Regions from separate parts of the Xenorhabdus sp. PB62.4 genome, predicted to be linked through region 3. Evidence: predicted binding sites of a transcription regulator. Region 3 holds the regulator's gene; each other region holds the start of a gene.
The links. The regulator LexA, encoded in region 3, represses DNA repair genes until DNA is damaged. The targets are predictions, from matches to a motif close to TNCTGTATGTACATACAGNA.
Positions count from the first base shown of each region.

Region 1: Xenpb_RS12045 (metal-dependent hydrolase) is a predicted target of LexA. The motif match lies at 3,656-3,675, and genes of this name have one in related genera.
Region 2: uvrA (excinuclease ABC subunit UvrA) is a predicted target of LexA. The motif match lies at 1,841-1,860, and genes of this name have one in related genera.

Region 1 is NZ_NKHR01000013.1:52,145-59,217, forward strand. Features, by position in the region: gene htpX (protease HtpX) at 40-927, shown strand; gene Xenpb_RS12040 (L-cystine transporter) at 1,173-2,564, opposite strand; gene Xenpb_RS12045 (metal-dependent hydrolase) at 3,027-3,626, opposite strand; gene hxpB (hexitol phosphatase HxpB) at 3,835-4,500, opposite strand; gene Xenpb_RS12055 (YniB family protein) at 4,713-5,252, shown strand; gene Xenpb_RS12060 (fructosamine kinase family protein) at 5,409-6,272, opposite strand; gene Xenpb_RS12065 (metal ABC transporter permease) at 6,403-7,073, opposite strand, start outside.
Region 2 is NZ_NKHR01000034.1:6,735-13,807, reverse strand. Features, by position in the region: gene uvrA (excinuclease ABC subunit UvrA) at 1-1,778, opposite strand, end outside; gene ssb1 (single-stranded DNA-binding protein SSB1) at 2,029-2,547, shown strand; gene Xenpb_RS17715 (thiamine pyrophosphate-binding protein) at 3,350-5,047, shown strand; gene Xenpb_RS17710 (3-oxoacyl-[acyl-carrier-protein] synthase III C-terminal domain-containing protein) at 5,044-6,075, shown strand; gene Xenpb_RS17705 (3-oxoacyl-[acyl-carrier-protein] synthase III C-terminal domain-containing protein) at 6,547-7,073, shown strand, end outside.
Region 3 is NZ_NKHR01000032.1:5,488-12,560, forward strand. Features, by position in the region: gene dusA (tRNA dihydrouridine(20/20a) synthase DusA) at 1-941, opposite strand, end outside; gene Xenpb_RS17345 (hypothetical protein) at 1,126-2,142, opposite strand; gene Xenpb_RS17350 (DUF1266 domain-containing protein) at 2,435-3,583, opposite strand; gene zur (zinc uptake transcriptional repressor Zur) at 4,050-4,562, shown strand; gene lexA (transcriptional repressor LexA) at 4,710-5,327, opposite strand; gene Xenpb_RS17365 (diacylglycerol kinase) at 5,447-5,818, opposite strand; gene plsB (glycerol-3-phosphate 1-O-acyltransferase PlsB) at 5,955-7,073, shown strand, end outside.

The DNA.
Region 1 (7,073 bases), on a different contig from region 3:
TTAGTTGAACTGTTCGATAATTAAAGGAAGCAAATTTATATGATGAGAATAGCCTTGTTTCTTCTCACTAACCTTGCTGTCATGGTAGTGTTTGGAATAATACTTTCACTTACAGGAGTTCAGCGGAGTAGTGTTGCTGGCCTCATGATTATGGCTGGTCTGTTTGGTTTTGGTGGTGCTTTCATTTCTTTATTCATGTCGAAATGGATGGCTCTGCGTTCTGTTGGTGGTCAAGTTATTGAAAAACCTTCCAACGAAACTGAAGCCTGGTTGATGGAAACTGTACGTCGTCAATCGGATCAGGTTGGAATTACCATGCCACAAGTCGCTATCTATGATGCTCTTGATATTAACGCATTTGCGACAGGGGCACGCCGTAATGCTTCTCTGGTTGCTGTTAGTACCGGGCTGCTGAACAATATGAGCCGTGATGAAGCAGAAGCTGTCATTGCGCATGAAATCAGTCATATCGCAAATGGTGATATGATAACGATGACGTTACTACAGGGTATTGTAAATACATTTGTTATTTTCATCTCACGCATCATTGCACAGGCTGCTGCAAGTTTCCTTTCAAGCAGTGATGATGAAGGTGAAGAAAGTAACAGTAATGGTAACCCAATTGTTTATATGGTTATTTCCATGGTGTTGGAGATCGTATTTGGTATTTTGGCAAGTATTATTACCATGTGGTTCTCCCGTTACCGTGAATTCCATGCGGATGCAGGATCAGCAAAATTGGTTGGTCGTGAAAAGATGATTGCTGCTTTGCAACGTCTTAAGACCAGCTACGAACCTCAAGAAGAAGGTCGCATGATGGCATTCTGTATTAATGGTAAATCTAAGAGTTTCAGTGAACTGTTCTTATCGCATCCACCTTTGGATAAGCGCATTGAAGCTCTGCGTAGTGGCGAGTATATAAAATAATGCGATAGGCTTCTGGTAAGAAGCTTGAGTAAGCACTTAAATTATTTCTGATAGAAGGCCGGGCGTCATGGTGACCTCCGGCTTTTTTGATCGCGCTTTTGAATATATTGCAAAATTTATTTGATTCTCAGGGAGAGGGGATCTTCATTAGAATGTATCTGAGAGGAAGGAAGTAGGGCAGGGATCTTATAAAAATGCCTCCTTTGAACTCACAGCCAAAGGAGGCCAAGTGTTATTTAAGCGGTTTAAGATTTGCTTAATACCACGTTTTCATCTTGTTCAAATATTTTTTTATCAGTCTGTCCCATTAATTGGCTGGTAATTGTACCTGCGGCCATTGCACCATTAACATTTAACGCTGTACGGCCCATATCAATAAGAGGCTCAACAGAAATCAACAGTGCCACCAAGGTAACAGGCAAGCCCATGGCAGGTAAAACAATGAGCGCTGCAAATGTTGCCCCACCACCAACGCCAGCAACACCAGCAGAGCTGATAGTCACAATGCCAACAAGAGTTGCAATCCACAAAGGATCAAACGGATCAATCCCTACGGTTGGAGCAACCATGACAGCAAGCATGGCCGGGTAAATACCCGCACAACCATTTTGGCCGATGGTGGCACCAAAAGACGCGGAAAAACTGGCAATAGACTCAGGCACACCGAGACGGCGAGTTTGTGTTTCAACATTCATAGGAATACTCGCCGCGCTTGAACGACTGGTAAATGCAAATGTCAGTACAGGTCCTGCTTTTTTAAAGAATTTCAGAGGATTAATACCAATAAGTGCCAGAAGTCCGCCATGAACGACAAACATCAAACCGAGGGCAATATAGGAAGCAACGACAAAATTACCTAATTGTGTAATATCTTGAATATTGGAGCTGGCTACAACTTTAGTCATCAAAGCCATTACACCATATGGAGTTAGGCGCATAACTAATCTAACCAGTTTCATTGCCCATGACTGCATTGTATCAATGGCAATGAGAGCTCGTTCACCGCGCTCACGATCATCTTTGAGCATTTGTAATGCAGCGATGCCTAAAAATGTTGCAAAAATCACAACACTGATAATAGAAGTAGGATTTGCTCCAGTTAGGTCAGCAAAGGGATTTTTAGGAATAAAAGAGAGAATGATCTGAGGCACACTCATATCAGCAACTTTACCGATATAGTTGGTTTCAATGGCTGATAAACGAGCTGTTTCTTGAGTGCCTTGAATTAGACCGGCTGCACTTAGTCCAAATAAATTGGCAATTACGATGCCGACTAAGGCGGAAATTGCGGTAGTGAACAACAACGTACCAATAGTCAGGAAACTGATTTTTCCTAAAGAAGATGCTTTGTGCAAACGCGCAACAGCGCTCAGGATAGAAGCGAAAACCAATGGCATGATCACCATTTGTAATAACTGCACGTAGCCATTACCAACAATATTGAACCATTTAATTGATTCCTTCACTGTAGGATTGTTTGTGCCATAAATGATGTTCAATGCCAGTCCAAAAAAGACACCTACGGCTAAAGCCACAAGAACCTTTTTGGACAAACTCCAGTTATTTGAGCCCGCTTTTGCTAATAAAATAAGTAGTGCTACAAAAACGAGCATGTTGATGATGAGTGGTAAATTCATCCCTAGTCTCCAAAACTTTTATACCCTTTATTTCCAAGTTGCTGTGTTGTAACTTGCAATCTATTGGGTATAACGATATTTATATGATTTTTATGTATGATATGTAACCGTGTTATGTGGTAATAGATAACTTTTTATTTTTCAGTCGCTTTTGCTGCTTGAAATTTGTCGGGTACATACCATGAAGTGTATAAGAGAATGGTATCAGCATAAGAATCTTGTTTCTTATAATTAAATGGAATTTAATATAATTATTTTTCACTAACTAGCTTAATTGGTTATATACCCTAATCTATTGTTGCTTTATTTTCTTCGATTTTGGCAGGTAAAAGATATATTTTCTTGAGTTATAAGTGCTGTTCAAAAAAGAATAAGAATGGATACAAAAGAAATTTTTATGTTTTAGGGCGCCCCACTTTTTCAAATGGGGAGCTGATTTAGTGAAAATACAATTAATTGTGGCTACTTATAGAGATTCTGTAATTTATCAATTTGTAACTTATCTAACTGTAATTTATCCAATTGAAATTTGTCTAAATAGCCAGTGAACGAAGATTCAATATGCTGTGGAAGAATAATGGCAATGACTACCAGCAACACAGCGATGAAGCGTTCAGTTTTCTTGCGTTGCTTATCCTTACCTCTAACAATAGGAATACAAAAACGTATTCTTAATGGCCATAAAAGTGGAATACCGGCAGGAGTCAGCATATCAGCAATCAAATGGCTGATATAACCCACAACCATGGCATGGACAAAATCAGTTGGAATAGGCCAGTCAGAGGGTATTTCAGTCTGAAATAAAGTAATACCTGCAATGAGAGCGACTAAACTGTGTGTAAACCCACGATGCCCGCACAGGCGCGCAATTGGAATGGATATGAAACGGAATAATCTACCTAAAGTTGAACTTGGGTGATCAATATCAGGTAATAATGAAGCCAGAAGTACGCCAGGAAGCATATGTAGCCAATCTCCCTGTGCTATTTCTGGCGTAATTTCTAGCTGGTGAGCCAATACAAGGCTGGCAACGGAAAAAAGAAGGTGCCCTTCTGCTGTCATAACGATTTATACTAATTATTTATGCTGATTGCTGTGTATACGTACAGTTGGCAGTATAGAGGGTTTTGCATAAGGATGATAGGGGGTAAATAAGAAAAATCTTTATTTATCTGAGGCATCTTAGTGGATAAGAAGTGTTTGATATTTGCGCTGCCAGATGTAAGAAAGGTGAGTATTGAACAGTAGCAGCGCAGCAGCTATTTAGCTATTAAGTAATATTCTCTATTGTTAACTGTGCTAGTGAATTCAATTTGATATCTGCCAATGACCATCGGTGATCATCGAAATGATGAGTAGCAGGAACAACAATAGAGCGCATTCTTGCGGCTTTGGTTGCTATCATGCCGTTAAATGAATCTTCTAATGTGACGCAATGAATTGGTTCAACGCCAAGTTGGCTGGCAGCCTGCAAATAAACTTCCGGGTGTGGTTTGCTATGAGGTAAGTTAGCCGCAGAAACAACAACATCAAAATAATGTCGCAAGTTGAACAATTCGAGCACTTGCTCAAGCATTTCATGGGGAGATGCCGAAGCCAGACCAATTTTCAATCCACGCTCGCGGCAGAGACTTAAAGCATGTTCTACTCCGGGTAGGAGAGGGCGGTTTTCTTTAACTGATTGTACTACGTCGTTGATGATACGTTGTTCAACTTCCCTTTTGGAAGGGCCTTGCCAAGGGGATGCCTGATACCATAATTCAACAACTTTATCAATTCGTAATCCCAACGTATCAGGCAGTTTTTCGGCTAACGTCAAATCCAGCCCCAATGCACTGAATACACTTTTTTCCCCCTGTTCCCAATAAGGCTCGGAATCAATGAGGAGGCCGTCCATATCAAAAATAGCTGCATCTATAGATAAACAAAATGACATCTCATATTTCTCGCGGTGATGATAATAATTGATAAGGTTTGATTGTAGCAACCTCTGTGGTTTAAATCTTGTTATAGATTGATAACAAAGAAAAAAATTTTTCTGGTAAAAACAAGAGTATTAATCTGCAAATAGGATTAAAGTTGGTTCCTTATGAGCTATCAGCTATCATTGAGTAAAAATAAAATAATTTATGTTAATGAGGAATGTTAATGACTTATCAACAAGCTGGATATGTTGCTATTGCTAAACGGATCTTGGGTTGGATTATTTTTGTACCCGCATTTTTATCAACTTTAGTTTCTGTGATTAATCTGGCGTGGCAGCATAGTGCCAAAGGTGATGGTATTAGTGCGGTATTGAATGATTTTCTTAAGATGATGGCAGAAATGATTAAATTTAATACACCATTTTTGGATTTCTTTTGGAAGCACTCTCCAACTCCTGAGCGCATGGCTGGAATTACAGGAGAAAATATTAGTTTTCTCATTATTTATATTTTAATGTTTGTTGGCTTAGCGATGAGTGCATCTGGTTTGAGAATGTATCGTCAATTTAAATTCATCAAGGAACATATTGAAGATCAAATGGTTCTGGAACAGGCTAAGGAAAGCGGAATAACTAAGGAAGAGTTGGAAGCTAAAATTAAATTTCCCCGTCATTCTTTATTCAGCCAGATTTTTACCCTTTATATATCTCCAATTATTATTGGTGCGATAGCTTATTTCTTATTTAAATTATTGGGTTGGTAATGCGAAAATATATCTTTAATATATAAATTTTTCTCTTGATTTTGATTGAACTTAAAAATCAAAAAGCTAACCCTGATTTTTGTAGAGAAATGTCATCCAGAGCTAACAATAATGATTTTTATTTTCAAATGTGATGCCGATAAAATTTTCTCATCATTATTCAGATAAGAGTTTATCTACCATATTTTGCACAATCATGAAGTTATCACCTCCGAAAAGGTTGCATCTGTTCAGTAAATAGTAGAGTTGATAAATGGGCTGACGTTCAATGAAGTCTTGTGGCAATGGCCAGATACTTTGGTAACCATCAAAAATTTGTAAGGGAAGGTTCGGGTAAAGTGGCAACATCGCTAAGTCACATTCACGATCTCCCCAATAACAGGCAGGATCAAATATTACAGCACAATCATCATTCAACGATGCGCAGTTTGTAGGCCATAAATCACCATGAAGGAGGGAAGGCTGAGGATGATGGGAGTGTAATTTGTCACTGACTATTTGGACAATGAGGTTGATATCGCCAAAGACCATCCCTTGATCAGCAGCAAGTTGCAATTGCCATCCTATGCGTTTCTCCGCATAAAATTGATTCCAGCGTTTTTGCCACCCATTAGGCTGTATGGTGGTTGAAAGCATGTTATCAAAATCAAAACCAAATTTAGGTTGTTCGCTCCACTGATGTAGTTTCGCAAGATGTTGACCAAAACAATACGCGCTATGGGCATTAAATGGCTTTATAGGTAAATATTCCAGTAAAAGGAAGCTATAATTGCGATCATGCCCTACACCATAAACTTCGGGAACGCGGGTTGTTTTGCTACGGGCCAGTAATTCCAATTGCTCTGCTTCAGCTTTAAAAACTGGCAGCATTTCTTTCACGTTGGATTTGACAAAAACATGCTGTTCACCATATTTAACGCACCAAGAACGGTGAATGTCGCCTCCTGCTAATTCCGTTTTATCGTGAATTTCAGTGTCATCAAAATGCTCACTTAATAGACGGTTCACGGTTTGCCACATGATTCACCTCATTAAGTTGACAATTGCTAAGCTCATATTACAGATAGATGCAACATTTGAACAGGTTAAAAAGGACTTTAATAGCAATTAATAAGGCCATATCTTAAATTGGATATGGCGCTCTGGATTGTTAATTGGATTTTTTGGGTGTTGACAATGTTTGAGAAGGCACCTTTTCTGAGAGCTCCCTGTTCACTTTCTTGCGAGCCAATTTTATTTGGTTATAAATAAGAGCGATAGTGAAGAAAATGGCTTGGATGATTACGATGCAAGGCCCTGTTTCCCCATCAATATGGAAACTGATGATAGTACCGAGCACGCAGGATGATACAGAAGCAATCATTGCAACAATCAGCATGTGATCAAAACTCCGGCAAAGAATAAAAGCAATAATACCTGGTGAGATCAGCATGGCTATAACCAGAATAATGCCGACGGCTTGCAAAGAGGCGACGATTGTTAGAGCTAACAGAGATAATAAGCCGTAATGAAGAAGTTTCACTGGAAGGCCAACAACTCGAGCCTGATTGGGATCGAAGCAGTAGAGCATGAAATCTTTTCGCTTCAACAAAACAATAGCCAGCGTGACTCCTGCAATACACAGTGTTTGAATCAATTCACGTTGGGTAATGCCGAGTATGCTGCCAAATAGAATATGTGTCAGGTGTTGATCCGTATCTATACGAGTGAATAAGATTAAACCAAACGCAAACATACCAGAGAAAACAATTCCCATGACAGTATCTTCTTTGATTCTGCTGTGTTCTTTCAGATATCCGGTGGCAAACGCACAAAATATAC
Region 2 (7,073 bases), on a different contig from region 3:
CTCAGGAATTTTCCTGTGAGCGATTTCTTGCTTTCCATGATATCGGTGATCGTTCCTTCGGCAACAATCTCGCCGCCATGTACACCCGCTCCAGGCCCGATATCGATAATATGGTCAGCCGCCCGGATGGCATCTTCATCATGTTCGACTACGATAACGGTATTACCCAGATTGCGCAGATGAAGCAAGGTTTCCAGCAAACGCTCATTATCCCGTTGGTGCAGACCAATGGAAGGCTCATCCAGCACATACATTACACCGACAAGGCCGGCGCCAATTTGGCTGGCTAAACGGATACGTTGAGCTTCGCCGCCCGAAAGGGTTTCTGCTGATCGGGAAAGCGTCAGATAATTCAGACCGACATTGACCAAAAATGTCAGGCGATCGTGGATCTCTTTCAGAACTTTTTCAGCAATTTTCGCACGTTGTCCACTCAGTTTGATATTTTGGAAAAACTCCATCGCATGACCGATGCTGAAATCTGAAATCTGCGGCAGCGTAGTATTTTCGATAAAGACAAAACGTGCTTCTTTGCGCAATCGGGTCCCTTCACAGGAAACGCAAGAACGATTGCTGATATATTTTGCCAACTCTTCCCGTACTGCGCTGGATTCAGTCTCTTTGTAGCGGCGTTCCATATTATGCAGAACACCTTCAAAAGGATGATGACGAACGGTGACATCGCCACGGTCATTGGTGTATTTAAATTCAATAGATTCTTTGTCTGAGCCGAATAAAACTACTTTTCGAATGGTTGGGCTTAACTGGTTGAATGGTGCTTCAATATCAAATTTATAGTGTTCTGCCAATGATCTCAGCATTTGGAAGTAATAGAAATTACGGCGATCCCAACCACGAATAGCGCCCCCTGCAAGGGAAATATCTTCATTCTGAACAACACGATCAGGATCGAAAAATTGCTGAACCCCTAAGCCGTCACAAGTTGGGCAAGCACCAGCGGGATTGTTGAAAGAAAACAGGCGTGGTTCCAGCTCGCTCATGCTATAGCCACAAATTGAACAGGCAAAATTGGCAGAGAAGACCAATTCTTCGGCTTGCCCATCATCCATATTAGCAATCACAGCCGTGCCACCGGAAAGCTCCAACGCAGTTTCGAATGATTCTGCCAGTCGCGGAGCGAGGTCAGCACGTACTTTGAAGCGATCGACAACCACTTCAATAGTATGTTTTTTCTGCAATTCGAGTTTGGGTGGATCAGAAAGATCACACACTTCACCATCAATACGGGCACGGATATAGCCTTGTGCAGCGAGATTATCCAACAGCTTGGTGTGTTCACCTTTGCGTTCTTTGACGACAGGAGCCAGCAACATCAAGCGTTGGCCTTCCGGCAATGCCAGAACATTATCGACCATCTGGCTGATAGTTTGTGCTGCCAGCGTGATATCGTGGTCGGGACAACGTGGCTCACCCACACGTGCGAACAGCAGACGGAGATAATCGTGAATTTCAGTAATCGTCCCGACCGTAGAACGCGGGTTATGGGAAGTAGACTTTTGCTCAATAGAAATGGCGGGGGATAACCCCTCAATATGGTCGACATCGGGCTTTTCCATCAATGACAAAAACTGGCGGGCATACGCAGAGAGCGATTCAACATAGCGACGCTGACCTTCCGCATACAGGGTATCGAAAGCCAGCGATGACTTGCCAGAGCCAGATAGTCCGGTAATGACTATCAGCTTGTCACGGGGAATTATCAAATTGATATTTTTGAGATTATGGGTGCGGGCGCCCCGAACTTCGATGTTATCCATATACCATTTCCCAGATTATTGATAGTGCAAAATTTGTAAACGCGTTATTATTGCACAAACATTGCTGAATGGATATACAGTATTTAACGGGAAATCATGCTGAAACCATGACAATGTAAAGTACGATACGCTTCGCAAAGTATAATATAACGGTACTATGTTTAAACTTAATCCTCGCATGGTAAACTACTTTGTTTATAATTAGAGAAGTTCGTTTTTAGCAAAATTCATTTCATCAGGAGTATTCCCAATGGCCAGCAGAGGCGTAAACAAAGTTATTTTAGTGGGTAATTTGGGGCAGGACCCGGAAGTTCGCTATATGCCGAATGGCGGTGCAGTCGCAAACATTACTCTGGCAACGTCTGAGAGCTGGCGTGACAAGCAAACCGGTGAGATGAGAGAGAAAACCGAATGGCACCGTGTGGTACTTTTCGGCAAACTGGCAGAAGTTGCGGGTGAATATCTGCGTAAAGGTTCTCAGGTTTATATCGAAGGTTCTTTGCAGACGCGTAAATGGCAGGATCAGAGCGGCCAAGACCGTTACACCACTGAAATCGTGGTAAACGTTGGCGGCACTATGCAAATGCTGGGTGGCCGTGGCAATGCAGGACAAGAAGCTCCTATGCAACAAAGCGGCGGTTGGGGGCAACCACAGCAGCCACAAGCATCTCAGCAATTCAGCGGCGGCGCTCCATCTCGTCCGGCACAGTCTCCTGCTCCACAGAGCAATGAGCCACCAATGGATTTTGATGATGATATTCCGTTCTAAAAAATACCATAGAGATTTTTGTAAAGTTTAAGTCTTTCAGCCCCGTTATTCGGGGCTTATTTTAAACGAAATGTCTTTTTAAAGGGTAGTGATTGCTCTTGTGGATCTATAGTTTGAAAAAATCCGATTAGATCGATTTCATCAATATGTGGTTAAAAAACAAATGCAATAGGAAAATCTGCAAGAGAATGGAATGAATAAAATTCAGCAAGATGATGCTATATTTCTTGCACGACTGGTAAACTTATAAGATATGTTCTATTTATATAGCATGGAGTAATAAGCATTGCAATGTAAGTAGTAGGCTCAAATGAATTTTTTGTGCTTTACAAAATATATTAAATTATTCTTAAAAATAAATGCACAGATGGTTTTATATTTTCCAGAGTTAAATGTAATATTTATAACAAAGGGTTAAATCGATAACATGTGGTAATGTTTTGAGGTTTGCGAGTTATAAAAAAACTAATAGAGAATTATGATAAAAGCTTATCTTATCCGTCCTTATTTCCCTTGGAAAAGTGAAGTAAATCAGAATTTCAATGACTTAACAAAGGGAACCTATCTTAATGAACTCTCTGATCAGGAAGTGAATTTTGTGGTAAACCAATTAAATCATCATCTTATAAAACCAGAAGTGGTAATTCACTGAATGAATTATTTAAAGAAATATGAATTCATTCTCTTTTAGGTTTTATTGTGTTCTGTGCTCTAAAGTTAATTTTATTGATGGGTGTAGTCCAGTTTTTATTAGTATAGTTAATTTTTTCCTACCTAAAGAAAAGGATGAAATAGATATAATATGTCAGAGAGTATTGCTAAAAATTTAGTTAAGTTACTTGAGCGTTGTGGGGTTAAAGCAGCATTTGGTGTTTCTGGTGGATTTATTGTACCTGTATGGGAAGCATTAACGGAATCAGAAAAAATAAAAATATTCCATTGCAGACATGAATCAGGAGGAGTTTTTTCTGCATCTGAATTCAGTTTATGTCAGCAGACCCCTGCAGTAGCTTTTGCTACGGCTGGTCCTGGAATAAGTAACGCATTAACTGGGTTAAGAGCAGCAAAGCTAGATGGGGCAAAGGTTGTTTTCATCTCATCAATTACGTCTGTCGACCCTTCAAGGAAATGGAACTTACAGGAAACTACAGTACAAAATGTAGATAACTTGGTTATTCCAAATGGACGAGGTTATTTTGATGAAGTTATTACTATAAGCCGAAAGGAGGATTATTCGGCCGTTGAAGAAAAATTAAGAAAAGGATTAAATAAGAAAGATGGCTATGTGGTTGGTATATTTTTAACAACTAAAGCACAGCAAGAAATCATAGATTATGAAAATTATGAAGAACTTCCTTTATCTCATGACAAATTAGATGAAAATGTGGAACGTCATTCACGAGAAATAGCTGATTTGATTGTCAATGAAAATGCTATTTTTTGGGCAGGATTTGGTGCACGGCATGCTTCTAATTTGTTAACACAGATTGCTATAAAAACAAATTCGCGGGTAATCTCCACTCCACGGGGAAAAGGAATTTTCAATGAAAAGCATAGTCTTTACGTCGGAACCAGCGGGTTAGGAGCAGATACTGAGAGTATTTATAACGCATTACATTGCCCATCATTGTCAACTGTTATCATTATGGGAAGCAGATTAGGAGAGCTTAGTTCATCCTATGTTCAAAATAGTCTTAATAAAGTTAAGGTTTATTATATAGGACTGAATGCACACGAAGTTAAAGAGAATCTGCCTCCGCATAGTGTTCTCATTGATAGTGATATCGAAACATTTCTCACTTCTATTGATGCCTGCATTGCAGAAGAAATAATACCTTCCGGCCAGATGGAGGCTATTCCGGCTCTACATGGCAGTAATAGCAATAAATTTTATTCAGATGTAGCAAAAGATGTCCTCCATCCGCTTGATGTGATGGGTGTGATTCAGGAAATAGCGATTGATAGGTTCGATTGTTATGTTGCGTCAGAAGCGGGAAATTCCTTTGTTTGGACTAATCGCTACCTGAAGTTTTCGAACCCATTGAGATATCGTACAAGTACAGCCGATGGAGCTATGGGACACTATGCTTGCGGGTTAGTAGGAATTGCAGCATCAAAAGAACGTTGTGTAGTAGGTATTATAGGTGATGGTTCAATGCTGATGTCGAATGAAGTAAGCACTGCTGTTGGATACGGATTACCTGCTATTTGGCTTGTGATGAATGATGCTGCTTACAATATGTGTAGGCAAGGGTTAGAACTATTGGGAAATTCAGAGCTTGACTGCCATATACCCCAAGTTGATTTTGCTCTATTTGGGCAGGCAATCGGAGCGACAGGCTATAATGTTAGGAATATAAAAGAATTACGTAACGCTTTGATTAATGCAATTGAAGAAAAGAAAACGGCAGTGATTAATGTACTGATTGATAAATATGTGTTTCCTCCTCTCAATGATAGAATTGAAACTTTGAAGAAATTAAAGGCGGAGGAAGTGTGAGAAAGCATATCTCCGTTGTTTCAGTAGCAGGCATTCTTCCAACGGAAAAGATTATTATTCATCCTGAGGATCACATACGTAATGAGTTTAGTGCACCTGATGAACAGAAGTTATTTAGATCGCGTATCTTATGGCGCTTAAAACATAAAAAAGACTTGATTGAGTTAATGAAAGAAAGTTTGTTAGCAGCAGTAAAACAGGCACAGATGGATATTTCAGATATTGATTATCTGATTCTTAGTCAGGTATGGCCTGACAATATTTTGAGTGATGAAGCTGGACAATTGGCCAGAGAGCTAAATTTATCTTGCCCGGTGGTGTCAATAAATGTCGGGACAAATGGTGGTGTAGCTGCACTGGAAATTGCTACTGCTATGTTTGCTAACTCTGGGTTACATAATATTGCTGTTATTGCCGGGTGTAATTATTCTCATTGGTTTTCAACAGATGACCCCGCCAGATGTTTGTTAAGCGATGGTGCTGCATGCTTAATACTTAGTCGAAAGCAAGGTGTGGAAGTTACTGGTTGCCATAGTTTGAGTACAGCACATTATGATATTTTGCAATTTAATGAAGCACCTGAACGTTATGTTTTTTATAAAGAAAAGGGAGGGGAATATATATTTAATAATCTGAAAGAGACAATTTATCAGTGTTGCAGTAAGGTGTGTCAATCAAATGGAATTAATTTAAATGAAGTCAGCGCTTTTTACATTTACGACCCAACTGAATGGGTTGTTAGTAGCGCCGTAGAATCTTTAGGTGTGGGAAAAGATAAAGTTATATCTATTTTTCACAAATATGGAAGTTTAGGACCAGCACAGAGCTTTTTCGGCTTTATGGAGATACAGAATAACAAAAATCTGGTTGATTATGATTGGGTTATTGTTATGGGGTTTGGCCCTTCGTCTACTGCAACTGCTGTTCTATTTCGATGGCAGAATATTCCTTACGGAATATATTGTTATGATCACAAAACACAATTAAGTAGCTTAAAATTATCTAGTCGTATGACTGAAAATATTTAATAGTTTTCAGGCTAAACTGATCGAGATTATTTATTGCTCATTGGGATTAAAGCAATTGCTTTTATATGTAACTGGCATGTGTTAGATGATGGAATTGTACATATATATACAATTAAAACTCATTTGCAGGGTTTAGGCTTTAATAAGTGAGATTTTTTTTCTCGGATGATGATATTTATAGGTAATTATGGCCTCTCGGAATATTTAGAGAGGTATAAGATTTTTATTGTTTCTTTCTTGTTTATTTATGAGATTCTACATTTTTTCAATCAAGTTTAGACTGGTGTTGTGAGGTAGTGAATACTGGTCAATATTGAGTATAAATACGATATTTTTCAACAAATTATTGCTGCTTACTGAAATTACATTTAAGACAAGTTTAGTGAGCTATGATAACCGAATCTCTGCCAGTGAAACTATTTAGTATAAATCAAAAATTTTCAATGAATATGGATATAAATAGGAACAATTATGACAAGAGTGGCGATTGCATCATTAGGGATTTGGCATCCTTCAACTACGGTTGATAATAATTGGTTTATAGAACATTATGCTGCCCAAGGCATTGATGTGAGTGGTTTGCTAAATGCTCTTGGGCACAAAAATCGTTATCTAATCCGTGATTCATTTGATACAACATTAACAATGTCAGTTAAGGCTTCTAATGATGCTATTCGGCGACTGGGGTGTCAGGCTAAGGATCTGGATTTAGTGGCCTTTGCTTCACAAACGCCAGAATATCTTATTCCTGCGACAGCGCTCAAAATACATCATGCTATTGGTGGTGGAGAAAGGGCTCAGGCATTTGATATTAATGCTAATTGTGTAGGATTAGTCGTTGCGGTAGATATAGTTGCCAGAGCGATGATGGCACGCCCATCATGCCAACTTGCACTGGTTGTAGGTGGCGATTATCTTGGTGCTCACAGTAGTAATGAACCTGTCTACCATTCATGTTTTTCAGAGGTTGCTGTAGCGGTCATTCTTCATAAAACTGA
Region 3 (7,073 bases):
TCAACAATCATAATATCAGCACCAGCTTTATGGGCATTTTCACTCAAGTGGCGCCGCCATTGGCGTGCACCGGGAATGCCCTGAAAAATCCCCAAGATATGGCGGGTGATATGTCCTAAATAAGTTCCTTTTGACAACTCCTGTTCGATATAAGGATAAAGCGCCTTAATCGCATCAACCGTATTCGTCACGGGTGCGGTTTGATCAAACAACTCACGATCTACATTCGCCAGAATAGATGGATTTTGGTAGGCTTCTCTCCCAATCATTACACCATCCACATGCTGCAAATGCTGCTTAGCTTCTTCCAATGACTTAATGCCGCCATTAATGGAAAGAGTCAGTTGTGGGAAATCTTTCTTCAATTGATAAACTCGTGGGTAATCCAGAGGCGGAATTTCGCGATTTTCTTTTGGGCTCAATCCAGACAACCACGCCTTGCGCGCATGGATCACAAAATTGTCGCAATCACTGTTTTTCACGACAGTATCAATAAAATCGCACAAAAACTCGTAACTATCCTGTTCATCGATCCCGATGCGGGTTTTCACTGTAACAGGAATATCCACCACATCCTGCATCGCCTTGACACAATCGGCCACCAGCGCGGCTTCTCCCATCAGGCATGCTCCAAAACGGCCATTCTGCACACGATCAGAGGGGCAACCAACATTCAAATTGATTTCATCGTAACCCCGCTCTTGCGCAATCTTGGCACAGTGCGCCAAAGCGTGAGGTTCACTGCCACCCAATTGCAATGCCAGTGGATGTTCTTGTTCGTTATAAGCCAGATAATCCCCTTTGCCGTGAATAATCGCGCCTGTTGTCACCATTTCCGTGTAAAGCAACGCTTCCTTACTTAATAGGCGATGGAAGTAACGACAATGACGATCAGTCCAGTCTAACATGGGGGCAACGGAAAAGCGGGATGATGGGTGCATATCACAAACCTCATTTAAAAATCAAAAAGATAGCGCCGATACCGCCGCTTTATATTCTGGTTTATTTTGGCTTATTCAGCCATTAGGGGGGAGCTCAAACTTCCCCCAGATATCCAAGGCGGGCAATTATACAGAGCGAGAAGGATAGCTTCAAACTCAGCCAGATTTAACCACTACAACCGAATTAATCCCACTCAAAGCGTAGTACTGAGAATTCTTCTTGAATTTCATTGATAAACCTGTTCGTATTAGAAAGGCTCCAATTTCGAGCGATGTAATATCCTTCATCTTGGTAAACAAACTCAGGTTCTGACTGAGTACGATATTTTTTGTATTTATCTTCAGTACTTTTGATTTCTTCGAATTTCTTCAATAACTGAAAAGAACACGTTTTATTATATCGGAGGAAGTAAAAAACAGATTCACTGATAAGTTTATGCTCTTCCAGTGCTCTAACCGTATAAAAACCAATATCTGACTTACGGAATTTTTGCTGATAACGTTCTCCATTGACATACAGAGTCAACGATGAGTGATCTTTTTCGCTATTGCGGGCCACTCTCTCTTCTCGCTTTTTATGACGTACTTCTATCTGGTAATCCATCGCTTCAGGAAGGGGAATAATTTGCTCAACATTCAATAAGAGTTTTTCACCAATTCTAAAAGGTTGAAGACGAACACAAGTAATGTCCAGCCCCATATCATTCAACCATAAAACTGATGTGGTAATTTCTTTAGAAAAGTTACAAGCAGCTAAGACAATACGTGTCTCTTTAGCAAAATCACCTTGTTGTGGTGAGTCCCATCCCAGAAAATCTAATATCGAACTTTCAGCATCAATATTTTGCCCCATTCGATTTAAAAAATCCCTGTAAGCACTAACTGCTTGCTCCCAAGTTAGATTCGCAACCATAGCAGCATAACGAATCGCTTGGAGTTCCATATGACCACCATCATCATCCCGCTTTAGTTCTATAACGACAAGATTTGCAGACTTATCAATACCGAGTAAATCAAGACGACGATTAGAGTCCACAAAATGGCTATATTCTTCGGCGATCACTAATGTATCAGGGCTAATAGCTTCAATATTTAATTTTAAGAGGCGCTGAATGTCTTCACGTTCCTTCAACTTTTCAGCCTCAAATGAAGTCATTTCAACTTTTATTAACGAATCCTCTGTTAATTCATATATTGTCATTTAAGTTCCCTCATCCCTACTCGACATATCAAAAATGACCCGGTTAAATTGCTGTGTGTTTTCTGGGCCATCTAACAAACCAATAAATTTATCAACATTCAAATGCTCAAACATTTCACACGTATCTTTGCTCTTTTTTAATACACTTCCCAAATGTACGGAATAACGTGAATGGTAAGATCGCCGGGATGGGTAATCGTAAATCAAGTTGATTTTCCATCTTCGGTTCCTTTTGCAATACAGAGTAAAACCTATCCAAGCAGGCGATCAATGTCACTATTCAGTGCAAAATTCAGTGCAGGATGCGGATTTCAGTATGGTTATTATCTTCATCCATTATTTCATCGTTGAGCGGATCTTCCATCTGATCTTGTAATATAGAATTTACGACATCAGCAAAACCATCTTTCATATATTGTTCCATGAAGATGCCTTTCGGATCTGGCCAAGGTAATTGCGCTATAGGCCAATCACAATATTCTTTATAAAATCGGAATTCTTTCAAACGACCTTTTACTGTATCAAAATCCCGGCTCCAATAAGCGTTACCTAACCGGTAATTAGTGTAAAACGCATCAAAGCTGCCAAAAATTTCATAAACATAATCCGCAGTTTTCAATATATTTTTCCACGCTGTTTCTTCACTGATATAACCCGCGGAAAAACAGTTCCGGCTCAAAACAATTGCCCGCCAAAGATCAAATCCCCAAAGCAAAGCGGGAGGACGCCCATCAATTGACCGAGAGCATTGTTGGACATATTCAGGTGATTCTTCAATCAAGCTGCCCAGTACCGTAAACATTTCTCCATCGGTAAAAACTGCATCAGCAGCAAAGCGTTCTGAGTGCATTCCTGTCCATAAATCATGCAATGTTTTCCAATAATCTTTTTCATCAAGAATGCCCCAGTTTTGGTAAACTTGAGATTGGTGAGGTTCTGCATCAGACAAAGGCAAAATACGGTATTGATAGTTATCGTGAGCAACTCGACTTTTCAGAGGATAATGCTCTAAGGTTTCTGTCCAAAATCCATCGTAATAACAACTCACTATATGCAGACGCAATGCCTGACGTTTTTCTTCCGGCAAAACAGCATATTTTGCTTGCGAATAATAACGTTTTTGCTCAGCAATAGGCAGGTTTTTGAGACGTCGGAAGCTATAAATAGAAAGAGATACACCGATTAAGCTTAAACCAACCAATACAGCCCAAAGTATATAACCCATGAAAGGTATGTTACCAGCACTGAAAATCAATCCCGTTATCCCTATCGATAACCCACTCAGTAACAGTGTTGTAATCCAAAGTATACTTAAGCCAACTGCCTGAATAGGTTTAAGAAACGCCATTCCTTTTCTTTCTTTGAGGATTGCTTTGACTATCCTAAAACCATCAACAGGAAATCTTCTATTATTCGGGTGGTTCTGTAGTAATTCTTTCATTTTTAATCCATTAATTTGTATTTTACGATACTGAAATTTATTTCCGTCCTAAATGGAATTATTGGAGTAAAAGTCATTTATTGTATTGACTACTGCAATTTATCTCTATCTGTAATCATATGAGAATATTCTTTTCTTTCATTGACTATAACTGTTGTTATATTGAAATAATGAATTGTTAATTTCATATCATCACTCTTATTGACCAATTTAACCATTTATATATTATCCAGTATTTTCACTTTTATTTTTTCCTTTTTTTAGCCCATTTTATTGTCCTTATCCGTCGATTGATTTTCGTTCTCCATATTCATTGGTAAGGGTATGTCACATAATGCCAAGATAGCCAGCCGCCTTATGTATATCAGGCATCAGAAAAGCGCTAATCATTGTGTAGGCTCCACTCTCAAGCCCAAAAACATGGTAGTATTAAAGTCATTAACATCGTGTAGGTGTGAGAGGTGTAATGAAAACTATCAATCAAAAAAAGTTGCTGGCACTGGCTGAGACAATCTGTCTGTCAAGAGGGGTTCGTTTGACACCTCAACGCCTTGAAATTCTTCGTCTAATCGCTGAACAGCCCAGCGCAATAAGTGCCTATGATTTACTAGATTTGCTACGTGAAGTCGAACCACAAGCCAAACCGCCAACGGTTTATCGTGGTTTAGAATTTCTATTGGAACAAGGTTTTATCCACAAAATAGAATCCACAAACAGTTATGTTCTCTGCCATCATTTTGAGGAACCCAGCCATACCTCAGCGATGTTTATCTGTGAAGACTGTGGCTCCGTAACGGAAAAAGACGCGAAAGATGTTGAATCCACTATTCAACAGCTCGCACAAGGCACAGGGTTTCATTTACGAAATAGTGTGATAGAAGTGCATGGTTTGTGCTCTTCTTGCTATGAAATCGATTCCTGCACGGAACGAGATACATGCGAGCACAATCATTCAGTTACAGAGAATAAAAAGAAATAAGGTGAGAATGCTGAAGCCTGATTAAACGGTGAGGCGGTCATGGTTGATGTACTCACTTATCCTCATGTCACCGCTTAATCTACGTTTAACGGGAACCGGGAAAATGACCGCCTCAGAATGGCAAAGTGCAATTATCCGTTTTTACGCTCAGAACCAGTCTCCGCTACGAATAACGCCTACTGCCAATCCTTCAATAGTGAAGCTCTGTTCACTCAAATCTACAACAATCGGCTTGAATTCTGGGTTTTCAGCAATCAGCTCAATTCTGTTCCCTGTTTGTTTAAAGCGTTTTACTGTGACTTCATCTTCAATACGCGCCACAATGACTTGCCCATTATGAACATCCTGTGTCTTATGAACAGCCAGTAAATCCCCGTCCATAATACCGATGTCTTTCATAGACATTCCACTGACACGTAACAAAAAATCAGCACTTGGTTTGAATAATTCAGGATCAACCTTATAGTGACTTTCAATATGTTCCTGAGCCAGCAGTGGTTCGCCGGCAGCAACACGACCGATTAGCGGTAATCCCGCACCTTCATCTTGCTCTTCGAGAAGCAAACGGATACCTCTGGATGCACCAGAGATAATCTCTATCACCCCTTTACGTGCCAGAGCCTTTAAATGCTCTTCTGCCGCGTTAGGTGAACGAAAACCCAGACGTGCCGCAATTTCAGCACGTGTTGGTGGCATACCCGTTTGCGAAATATGGTCACGCACCAAGTCATAGACTTGCTGCTGTCTGGCAGTTAATGCTTTCATTTCGCCCCCTGTTTGTTTATACAGTCAGACTGTGAGTATATACAGGTAAATTAGAATTGGGAACCTGTTAGCATGTAAAAGCAGCTAAATAACGTATTTTGATGAAAAAATACATCATCTCAGAGTATAAAATGCGACCAAAGAATTGTTCCCCAAGTCAACAGCGCAAGAATTATGGTTAGCAATACAGCCGCTGATCCCATATCTTTCGCCCGGCCCGATAATTCATGATATTCACTACCAATACGATCCACGACGGCTTCTATGGCACTGTTAAGAATCTCAATAATGATGACAAGCATGACCGAACCGATAAGCAAGAGCCTCTCAATTAAGCTGATGTCTAAAGAAAATGCGACGATGATCGCAAATATGGCAGTCACTGCCTCCTGCCGGAATGCCGCTTCATTTTGCCAAGCAGCCTTAATTCCTTTCGCTGAATAGCCCGCAGCTTTGATGATGCGGGTCAGACCTGTTGATTGATTTGCCATGGTAATTTTTTTAATCAGCTTAATGATTGTATGGTCATATAACTTTTAGCTCTTATTATTGTCTTATTTCCACAGATCTCAAAATCTGTTTCTGGTATCCTTGCGACGCGTTGCTAACAAGAGGCTTAAAGCAGTTATGTCAGGTTGGCGTAAAATATATTATAAATTATTGAATTTACCACTAAAATTATTAGTAAAAAGTAAACTTATCCCTACGGATCCCATTGCTGAGCTGCGTCTTGATACGACACGGCCCATTTTGTATGTGCTGCCGTACCATTCAAAAACAGACTTATTGACCCTGCGTCAACAATGTCTGGCGCAAGATCTGCCGGATCCGTTGAATCCTTTGGAAATTGGGGACACGCAGCTTCCTAGCTGTGTCTTTATTGATAACGGCCCACGTGTGTTCCGTTGTTATGCACCAAAACATGAATCTGTGAAAATCTTTCATTCTTATCTGGATCTGCATCGCAATAATCCTGATTTGAATATCCAGATGGTGCCAGTTTCCGTGATGTTTGGTCGCTCTCCCGGGCGTGAAGGACATGAAGGGAACACAGCGCCGCAGTTACGTCTGCTAAATGGTGTGCAGAAGTTTTTTGCGATCCTGTGGCTTGGGCGGGATAGTTTTGTGCGTTTTTCTACGCCTGTTTCCTTACGCCGCATGGCTGATGAACACGGTGCGGATGATATTATTGCCAATAAACTCGCTCGTGTTGCGCGGATACATTATTCCCGTCAACGTCTCGCGGCTGTTGGGCCTCGTTTGCCTGCCAGACAAGATCTGTTCAACAAGTTATTGGCTTCAAAAGCGATAGAAAAAGCAATTGCTGATGAAGCACGCAGCAAGAAAATCTCTCCCGAAAAGGCGAAGCAGAATGCCATCAATATGTTGGAAGAGGTTGCTGCGGATTTCTCCTATGAAACAGTGCGCTTGACCGACCGTGTTTTGAGTTGGACCTGGAACCGTTTGTATCAAGGCATTAATGTTCATAATGCCGAACGAATTCGCCGATTGGCACAAGATGGCCATGAACTGGTTTATGTTCCATGCCATCGTAGCCATATGGATTACTTGCTGCTTTCTTATGTACTTTATCATCAAGGGCTGGTTCCCCCACACATTGCTGCGGGCATTAACCTGAATTTCTGGCCTGCCGGCCCGATATTCCGCCGTCTTGGTGCGTTCTTTATCCGCCGTACATTTAAAGGCAATAAGCTCTATTCGACGATCTTCCGCGAATATCTCGGT